DNA from 4 places in the Paenibacillus larvae subsp. larvae genome. Region 2 is predicted to be linked to each of the others. Evidence: predicted binding sites of a transcription regulator. Region 2 holds the regulator's gene; each other region holds the start of a gene.
The links. Region 2 encodes LexA, which represses DNA repair genes until DNA is damaged. Its sites were predicted from a motif close to CGAACATATGTTCG; they were not measured.
Positions count from the first base shown of each region.

Region 1: a site for LexA is predicted at 1,250-1,263, ahead of BXP28_RS02805 (DNA polymerase IV). Genes of this name have one in related genera too.
Region 3: a site for LexA is predicted at 901-914, ahead of BXP28_RS25745 (YhjD family protein). Genes of this name have one in related genera too.
Region 4: a site for LexA is predicted at 1,477-1,490, ahead of BXP28_RS12585 (YolD-like family protein). Genes of this name have one in related genera too.

Region 1 is NZ_CP019687.1:518,534-520,739, forward strand. It holds partial or broken gene arsB (ACR3 family arsenite efflux transporter) at 1-761, shown strand, start outside; partial or broken gene arsC (arsenate reductase (thioredoxin)) at 791-1,102, shown strand; gene BXP28_RS02805 (DNA polymerase IV) at 1,317-2,206, shown strand, end outside.
Region 2 is NZ_CP019687.1:2,167,660-2,169,865, reverse strand. It holds gene BXP28_RS11285 (hypothetical protein) at 195-461, shown strand; gene lexA (transcriptional repressor LexA) at 607-1,224, opposite strand; gene BXP28_RS11275 (LysM peptidoglycan-binding domain-containing protein) at 1,370-1,747, shown strand; gene BXP28_RS11270 (DUF896 domain-containing protein) at 1,929-2,114, shown strand; gene BXP28_RS11265 (HAD family hydrolase) at 2,141-2,206, shown strand, end outside.
Region 3 is NZ_CP019687.1:1,388,318-1,390,523, reverse strand. It holds gene BXP28_RS07045 (coiled-coil domain-containing protein) at 1-420, opposite strand, end outside; gene BXP28_RS25745 (YhjD family protein) at 494-817, opposite strand; gene BXP28_RS07035 (DUF6382 and FHA domain-containing protein) at 1,192-2,206, shown strand, end outside.
Region 4 is NZ_CP019687.1:2,414,771-2,416,976, forward strand. It holds gene BXP28_RS12570 (spore coat protein) at 1-201, opposite strand, end outside; gene BXP28_RS12575 (spore coat-like protein) at 320-523, opposite strand; gene BXP28_RS12580 (DUF2512 family protein) at 708-1,052, shown strand; gene BXP28_RS12585 (YolD-like family protein) at 1,103-1,450, opposite strand; gene BXP28_RS12595 (glycosyl hydrolase family 18 protein) at 2,112-2,206, shown strand, end outside.

The DNA.
Region 1 (2,206 bases), 1.6 Mb from region 2:
TTTTTCTGGCTATTCTATTTTTGCCGGATAAACCGGAATATATGGTTGGCTTAATCATGATTGGACTTGCCCGTTGTATCGCCATGGTTATTGTATGGAATGATTTGGCTAAAGGGGATACCGAATACGCGGCAGGACTTGTTGCTTTTAACTCTATCTTCCAGATGCTATTCTTTACTGTTTATGCTTATGTGTTTGTTACCGTCATTCCGGAATGGCTTGGAATTGAAGGGGCTATTGTTGATATCACGATGGCAGAGGTAGCAAAGTCAGTCTTTATCTATCTGGGCATCCCATTCATCGCTGGAATGTTAACGCGCTTTACTTTTGTTAAAGCAAAGGGACGCGAGTGGTATGAGCAAGTATTTATTCCAAAGATCAGTCCGGTCACGCTGATTGCCTTGTTATTTACGATTATTATGATGTTTTCTTTAAAAGGGGATGTTATTGTCAGTCTGCCGTTAGATGTGGTTCGCGTTGCCATTCCACTTTTAATTTACTTCATTGTAATGTTCTTTGTCTCATTCTTTTTGGGAAGGAAAATCGGAGCTAATTATCCGGTAACAACTACGTTAGCGTTTACAGCAGGCAGCAACAATTTTGAATTAGCTATTGCTGTAGCTGTTGGGGTATTCGGTATTCATTCTGGAGCCGCCTTTGCTGCTGTAATTGGCCCTCTTGTTGAGGTGCCAGTCATGATTGCTCTCGTGAATGTGGCTTTATGGTTTCAACGAAAATATTTTCAAACACAAACTAAATAAACAGACTAATTATTAGGAGTGGATGTAATATGACAAACAAGAAAACCATTTATTTTTTATGCACAGGAAATTCTTGCCGCAGCCAAATGGCTGAAGGATAGGGGAAACATTATTTAAGCAAGAACTGGAACGTTTATTCTGCCGGCATTGAAGCTCATGGCGTAAATCCAAAAGCGGTTCAAGCTATGAAGGAAGTCAACATTGATATTACCGACCAAACATCTGATGCGATAGATCGGAAGCTTTTGGACAAGGCAGACCTTGTTGTTACGCTCTGTGGCCATGCAAACGATGTTTGTCCCACAACACCTCCGCATGTAAAACGAGTACATTGGGGATTTTGTCAGAAGATATTGTTGGGTACCAGGAACTCAAACAGTTTTTAGCAAAATAGGTGTGTAAATTTATTCTGTTGGAATTTCCCACTGACTGCAGCCAGTGGGATTTTTATTTGCGGACTGATTTTCCATAAATATTCTATTGAAATACGAATAATTGTCCGCTAATCTGTTTATACATAAGAACACATGTTCTAAAAAGGCGGTGATACACCTAATGGATAAAGGAATAAAAAATAAACGTGTGATTTTTTTAGCAGATTGTCAGTCGTTTTATGCCAGTGTGGAAAAAGCGCATCATCCTGAGTATCGCAATCGTCCTCTCGTAGTCGCCGGAGACCCGGCGCGTCGTTCAGGGATTGTATTGGCTGCTTGTCCTTTGGCTAAAAAGTATGGGATTACAACGGCAGAACGATTAGGAGAGGCCATAAACAAGTGCCCGGACCTGGTGGTTGTCAGGCCCAGAATGCAAGAATACATTAAAGTGTCCCTCCAAATCACGGAAATTCTTCAGTCCTATACGGATCTAGTAGAGCCGCTGAGCGTCGATGAGCAGCATCTGGACGTTACCGCTAGTATAAAGTTGCTTGGTTCTCCGCAAGAGATTGCTAAAAGTATCCAGAGTCGTGTATGGAATGAGACAGGCGTCTATACCCGGATCGGGATCAGCGAAAATAAAGTGCTGGCCAAAATGGCCTGCGATAATTTTGCCAAAAAGAACGGGGATGGCATTTTTTATTTGCCCAAAACGGAGATGGAACAAAAACTGTGGCCTTTACCGGTCAATAAAATGTACCACATCGGCTCACGGATGACCCGCCATCTGAAACGCATGGGCATTCATACGATAGGTGATCTTGCCTGCGCCTCTGTGCTCCGCCTGCAAAAGCGCTGGGGAATTAACGGAGAAGTCATCTGGCGAATTGCCAATGGGTTGGATGATTCTCCTGTTACTCCCGATACCTATATCGGACAAAAGGGAGTCGGTCACCAAATGACGCTTCCCCGCGATTACATGACGATAAATGAACTGCTTGTTCCTCTTCTGGAACTTTCCGAACTGGTATGCCAGCGCTGCCGGGCCAAAGGATATATGGGACAGGTCGT
Region 2 (2,206 bases):
GAACTGCCTCCAGGCTCTTTTCTTTTTAACGCGGGAGTATGTGAAGTGATCCCTTGCAAAACGAATGTTCCAGTTTTATAATGGGAACAAATGTTCTAGAGGGTCTGATTTGAATGGCAAGTAAACCCGGAGATCTTCAGGATTTTTAATTTGGATCAAAATCATAATATTCTCGGCGGAAGGGGAGGGAGATCATGCTAACTGATTTAGAAAGAAAAACGCTTCGCATTTTGTTCAACTTTTCAAATCTTTACCGCAGAATGCCTACCATGAAGGAGCTGGAAAAGAAGACAGGGGCCTGCGCAGTAAATATCTTTAAGGCATTGGATGGACTGTATAAGCAAGGTTATATTACCTGGCAGCCGAGGGTAGTTCAATCCATCCAAATTATCAACGTTTGGGAAGATTCACCAAGGAACTATAATGGTACCCGAAGCAATACGCTTATGGGACGTATGTGAAAATAACGAGAGGGAACAGCTGTGGTTTTGTCAATTACGGATAGTTTTGGCATAAAAGAAGGCAAGACAAGAAACGCTCACTGTTTTCAGTCAGTGAGCGTTTCCCAAGTTATGTGTAAGGGTTGAAGTATAAGTACGCGTCTGATCAATGAATGTTCCGGAAAATCCCAATAACTTTCCCCAAGATAGAAACATTGGAAAGAATAATCGGAGCCATCGAGGAATTCTCAGGCTGAAGGCGGATATGATCCTTTTCTTTATAAAATCTTTTGACCGTAGCTTCATCATCTTCTGTCATAGCAACTACAATATCACCGTTATCGGCCGTTTGTTGTTGGCGGACAATGACAAGGTCGCCGTCATGAATACCTGTTTCTATCATACTGTCTCCCAAAACGCTCAGCATAAAGACGTTATGATCACCTACATAATGAGAAGGAAGTGGGAAATAATCCTCAATATTTTCCGTTGCGGTTATCGGCATACCGGCTGTGACTTTACCAATCAAGGGAACTCTGGTCACGGAGAAGGAAAAGGTGGAGGAACTATCCATATCGAGAATTTCAATCGCCCTTGGTTTGGTCGGGTCACGTCTGATCAGGCCCTTCTTCTCCAGACGTTCCAAATGACCGTGAACAGTGGAACTTGAAGCCAGGCCGACAGCTTCGCCGATTTCGCGTACGGAAGGCGGATAACCTTTTTCCTTGACTTCATTTTTAATAAACTCCAATATTGCTTGCTGGCGCTGAGAGAGCTTTCCCATTACCTATCACTCCAGTGTTCTCATAATTAATTCAAGTATAGCATAGAACCCGAGTTCGTACAAACATAAGTTCCTAAATATGTATTGACACAAACATTCGTTCGTGTTAGATTGAAAACAGAACAAATGTTTGGAGGGCACTTTCATGTACATTGGCTATTATGATCATACAAATTCTTCTACAATCCACACATATAAGAAAACAACCTTTCAGGCAGATCGCCGCTCGAAGAGATATAGAACTAAATGGTTACGTTTGCTGGTCATTGGTGTCCTGATGCTTGCAGCCTTTACATCCGGAGCAATTATCCATGCATATGCGGGAGATAAATCCGTTCTTGATCCGAACACCTACAGTAAGGTCATCGTCACATCCGGGGATACATTATGGAGAATAGCGGACGAATATGCACCAGAACATGAAGATATACGCCACTATCTGAATGATTTAATGAAGCTGAATAAGCTCAAATCATCAACGATTCAAGCTGGAGATGTCCTATTACTGCCCAAGAGAGATTAAATTGCAACATTTATTAAACAGACTTCATTGATTAATGAGGTCTTTTTTTAATTAAGCATTTTGACATATTCGGATAGAGAGTCCCCTATATCTTCTTGGTATGAGTAGCATATCTGTCTTGACAATTCGCCTGCTCAATGTGATAGTAGATTCAGACCAAAAGTAGAAAGGGGGAACGTGCATGTCTATGGAAGAAACGGTTCGTCGCATTAACGAACTGTCCCGTAAAGCCAAATCTGTCGGACTGACCGAATCCGAAACCGAGGAACGCACTGTTCTTCGTCAAACATATATTGAGGCAATGCGTGCCTCGTTAAGATCACAGTTAGATTCCATCGAATTTGTTGATGAAAACCCGCAGCAATGATACCCGAAGACAAAGGAGAGTTCAGGATGGCAGTCAAAGCGGTTATGTTTGATTTGGATGATACTCTATTATGGGATGAACGAAGTGTTAAG
Region 3 (2,206 bases), 780 kb from region 2:
TCCGGTTAACTTGCCAGCGGGTAAAACGATAGGGGCATCTTTCTTCTCCTTAATCGCGGACTCTATTTTGTCTAATTCGGCTTTCTTTTCGCCGGCTAACTTTTCGTATTTTTCGGCTTCTTTCTGGTACCTATCCGCATCGCTTTTCCGTGTATTAGCTTGATCGATTACGATCTGTGCTCCTTTAAACTTATCTTCGATCTTTTTGTATTCATCTGATGCTTGTTTAAGTTTGGCGTTTGCATCTTCGGTTTCTTTTTGGACGTTCGCAATCGTTAAGGCCTTGCCGTTTAATTCGTGGCTTGCGCTGGACCTTCCTATGTAAAAAAAGACAAGACCAATCACTATAAAGAGTAAAGCAAACCCCACGATCCCAGCTTGTTTTTTAGTGAAACGGTTAACCTTTATTTCTTCCTTCAATTCCATCTCCTCCATATATATCCATTTGAACATATACTATATTAGCACAAATATCCATAGATTCCCATGCTTTTTACACAATATTACTCGGTCCCTTTCGCAGCTCCTGTATATCCTCTCCGAGATATTTCCGCATTTCGACTTCGACCTCGCTCCGCAGATGGCTCATGAGCAGACGCATGGACCCGGTATATCCCCGACAAGTATAGCCGCAACTAAGATCGGATGCCGACCTCTCTACGTCATAAACCTTTATTCCGTTAGCCCGGAAATACTTGCGGACTTTTGTTAGGTCATCGTTAATGTATTCGATTCCCCGATTGATCCTTTCGACATATGGATCGGGTGTTTTAAGTACCTCGCGCAAGGTCTTTGCGTCGCGCTCAAATACGGACATGACGAGAGGGAGGACGAGGTACTTTTTGATCAGCGTTAGTTCGTCGTGTGTTGCGGCGGGCATGGCGGCGGCTCCTTTCGGATGGAACGTTTGTTCTCTATATTATACACTGCGTTTTAGAAATAATCATCTGGCAATCATTTTGTCCCCGTTGGGGACGAATTGGGGACAAAATCTACTCGGATTCACCATAATTCACTCGGATGAGAACAGATACGAACAAGAAAAACCCTTATAAATCAAGGGTTTTTAAGATTTACTCTTATTTAATTAGGGGAGAAATGTTACATATCCGGTTTCCTTTCATGTATGCGGTGCTTCCGGGCATTTTAACGGCTTTTGTGGAGCTGAAATGGCTGTAAGGAGGGGATGATTTGATCCGGAAGGTGTACGGCCTGCATTATGAATTTATTCAACAGCGGGGCCATTTTATGGTTCTAAGCAAGACAGCAGGATTGAAGAAAGAGGATGTTATACAAGTGGAACTGTATATGGCGAACAAGCAGACCATTCCCCATCTGCTGCCTTTCCGTCTGGAGGAGACAGATGGAGTTGCCAAGCTGGTATACGATGTGACTTCCAAAAGAATGCTTTCCCATACGCTAAAGACAGAGCCTTTAAAAGCAGAGGAATTGCTGGAATTTCTTTCCCGATTAACATCCATCCTCATAGAGAGCGGCAATTACATGTTAAGGGAAGAGTCTTTTTTGCTGGAAGACCGGTTTATGTTTATAGGTAAACAATTCAAAGAATTGTTTTTAACCTATGTGCCTGTCAGGCAACATTCACCCGTTCCGGTGAAGCGCCAGATCCAGCTGTTTCTTGAATCATTGCTGCAAAAATGTATTCTTGACAATCATTCCCTTTTTACCCCATTGCTCCATTACTGTACAGCGGAAGATTTTTACTTAAAAGGATTCAAAGAGTTGGCCGGACATTTGCTTGAACAGGCAGGAAACAGTCCTAATGTACTAAAAGGCGGAGAAAATCAGGGGGGAAGAAGGTTATCCCCCGATTTCGAACAGGTAATGAGCGAGGAGAAATCTATCCCGCAAATCAAAGAAGACGGCACCCCTGTCTTTAGATGGATCGGAGGAACGGGGGACGGGGAAGAAAGAGATGATAGTGGACAAAGTTATGCAGAGGCCGCAGTCTCCCATAACCGGGAAATTGAGCGTAATTCCATACCAGACCCCTGGGGGCAGCGGGACCCTGGTGAAGACTCTATATCCTGGCAGGATGCAGATAAGCTCCTTGAGGAAGATTCCGTTCATTTTTCTAAAAGAACCGTTTTTATTATTTATACGGCAGCATCAGTTATCATTATCCTTTTTTGGAAAATATACCTGGACCGTCAGGAAGAGGCGCTATTGTATATTGCCGGGGGCG
Region 4 (2,206 bases), 250 kb from region 2:
GGAACGATTCATTAAATTTAAAGTCTTCTGGGCATTCTGGATATCCATTTGGATTTGTTCATTTACATTAAAGGGATGGTACATGCCTTTATTCAGCATGTAATCCGTTATTTTCTGGTGCATAGTGATCGCTGTATCCAGATGGTTTTTCAGAACTGATCTGACTTCCGGAGTAGTGGCTTCAGTTAAAGCAGTAGCCAAGATCTTTAACACCGGATTTTGAGGCAATAAGGAAATCGGATGCGATAACCTGTTCAGTTATTACATTCATACCGGTTAAATTCTCTACAGTGGTGCTCATTTTTATGTTTTCTCCTTTCTAAATATGGGGTCGGGATAATAATCCCTGATAGTCTTGAATTGCTTTTGCAGAATGCTGAATATCTTCTTGCAAAAGACTTTTAAGCGCCGGATCAGAAACCAGTCCCTGCATAGCAACCGATTTTGTCATACAGGTATTTTTAAAGGTAAGGAGCTCATGTACTTCCAATGTTTCGTGTACGGCAAGGCCTTGTTGTGCCATTATAACGATTCACCTCCTTTAAACCATGAATTTATTATCCGCCCGTGCAAATAAGGATATTCAATTTAAATTGGTAAAATAAAACATGAAAAAGCTATGAAGAAATAGGATCAGGCTGAAATAAAATTGGGGATGTTTGGAGAAGCTAATAAACAATAACTGTCAGAAAAGAGGTCAAAAATTGATGAATAAATTTCTAATTAAAGTATTGTTAAACGGAATCGTAGTCATTCCCCTGCTTATGTGGTATACAGAAGCTACTTTTGTAGGGGCAGCCACAGCTGCCGTTATTTTGTCAGTCATTGCTTATCTAATAGGAGATCAAATCGTCCTTAGGTACACTAACAATACAGTTGCTACCATTGTGGATGCCGTTGTCGCTTTGTTTTATCTTTGGCTGGTAGCCCGCTATGCCAACTGGTCATTGTCAGTAGGGGAACTGCTTACGGTCGTTATCGTACTCGGTGTAGTAGAAATCGGATTTCACCGCTTTTTAGGACAGACTTCTGTTAATAAAGAGGCTCGATAATTATTGGGAGCTTAATAAATACAGCTTCTAAACAAAAAAGAAACGAAGACTCAGTATACATGTAAAATTGAAGAAAAGTGAAGCCACTGCATGCTTTCCTGACACTTTAACAAAATCTTCTCCTCCCGCAGGTCCAGCTTTATAATTACGCCGCTGTACTCCCGGTTCTTATATATTCCATAAGTAACAACCGTGATTACTGTGCTGCTTTCAAATGCTTCTGAAAGGATTTCAGAGAGTTCATGAACGCGTTTCTCCTGTTTCTTGTGATTCTCGCGTTTCTCAGTAGCTACCTGCCGTCTATACTGCATAATTTGCCGGACCACCCATTCTTTCTTTTCCAGAGGAATGGAGCGGGAGGCTTCATAGAGAACATATTCAGACAAATTCTTAGTCACGGCAATCCCTTCCTTGCTTCATAATAGGAACATTTGTTCTCATTATAACATTTTTTCCCTTTTGTTGGGAAAATAAAATGTTATGATGAAAGTGCCCCTAAAAAATGTATTAAGGGAGGTGGTTTTTTATGAGCCATTTGGAAGTTCCCAATATATCTTGAATGTTTATTTATCGTCCGCTTCCATGTTCGTTTTTTCACAATTCTTAAGAGTAGGCAAAAGAAGCAGAGGCATGCCTGCGATAATGCCTTTTTTCTTTGATAAAATGATTAAATAAACATGGGAAAAGCCGTTTTAGGAACAAATAAGGGACAAACCCGTAAGCCCCCAAAACAATCGCCGCCCCTTGTACTCCCGTTTTCCCGCTCTTGTCAAAATTGCCGCTTAAGCCGGGATTAGCCAATCCTGCATAAAAATCCGGAATTAGTCAAACCTGCCTCAAAAGCCGGATAATCAGAGGAATAAAATTCCACAAAATAGTAACATTTTTCCCCTTTTGTTCACTAAAATAAATGTTAATATGAAAACGTTACCAAATAAATAATCAGGAGGTGGTTCTAATGAGCTAAATTAAAAATCCCCGTAATGGGCGTGAAGTTTAGTTGTTGTCCACTTACATGTTATTTTTTTCACAACCTTAGAAGAAAACAGGAGGATGATGATGAAAAAGAAAAAATGCTTCATGACAATCACTTCGTTAGCAGTTGCCGGAGTCATGCTGGGAAGTGCACTCCCCCCGGTGACGGCTGGTTCTAT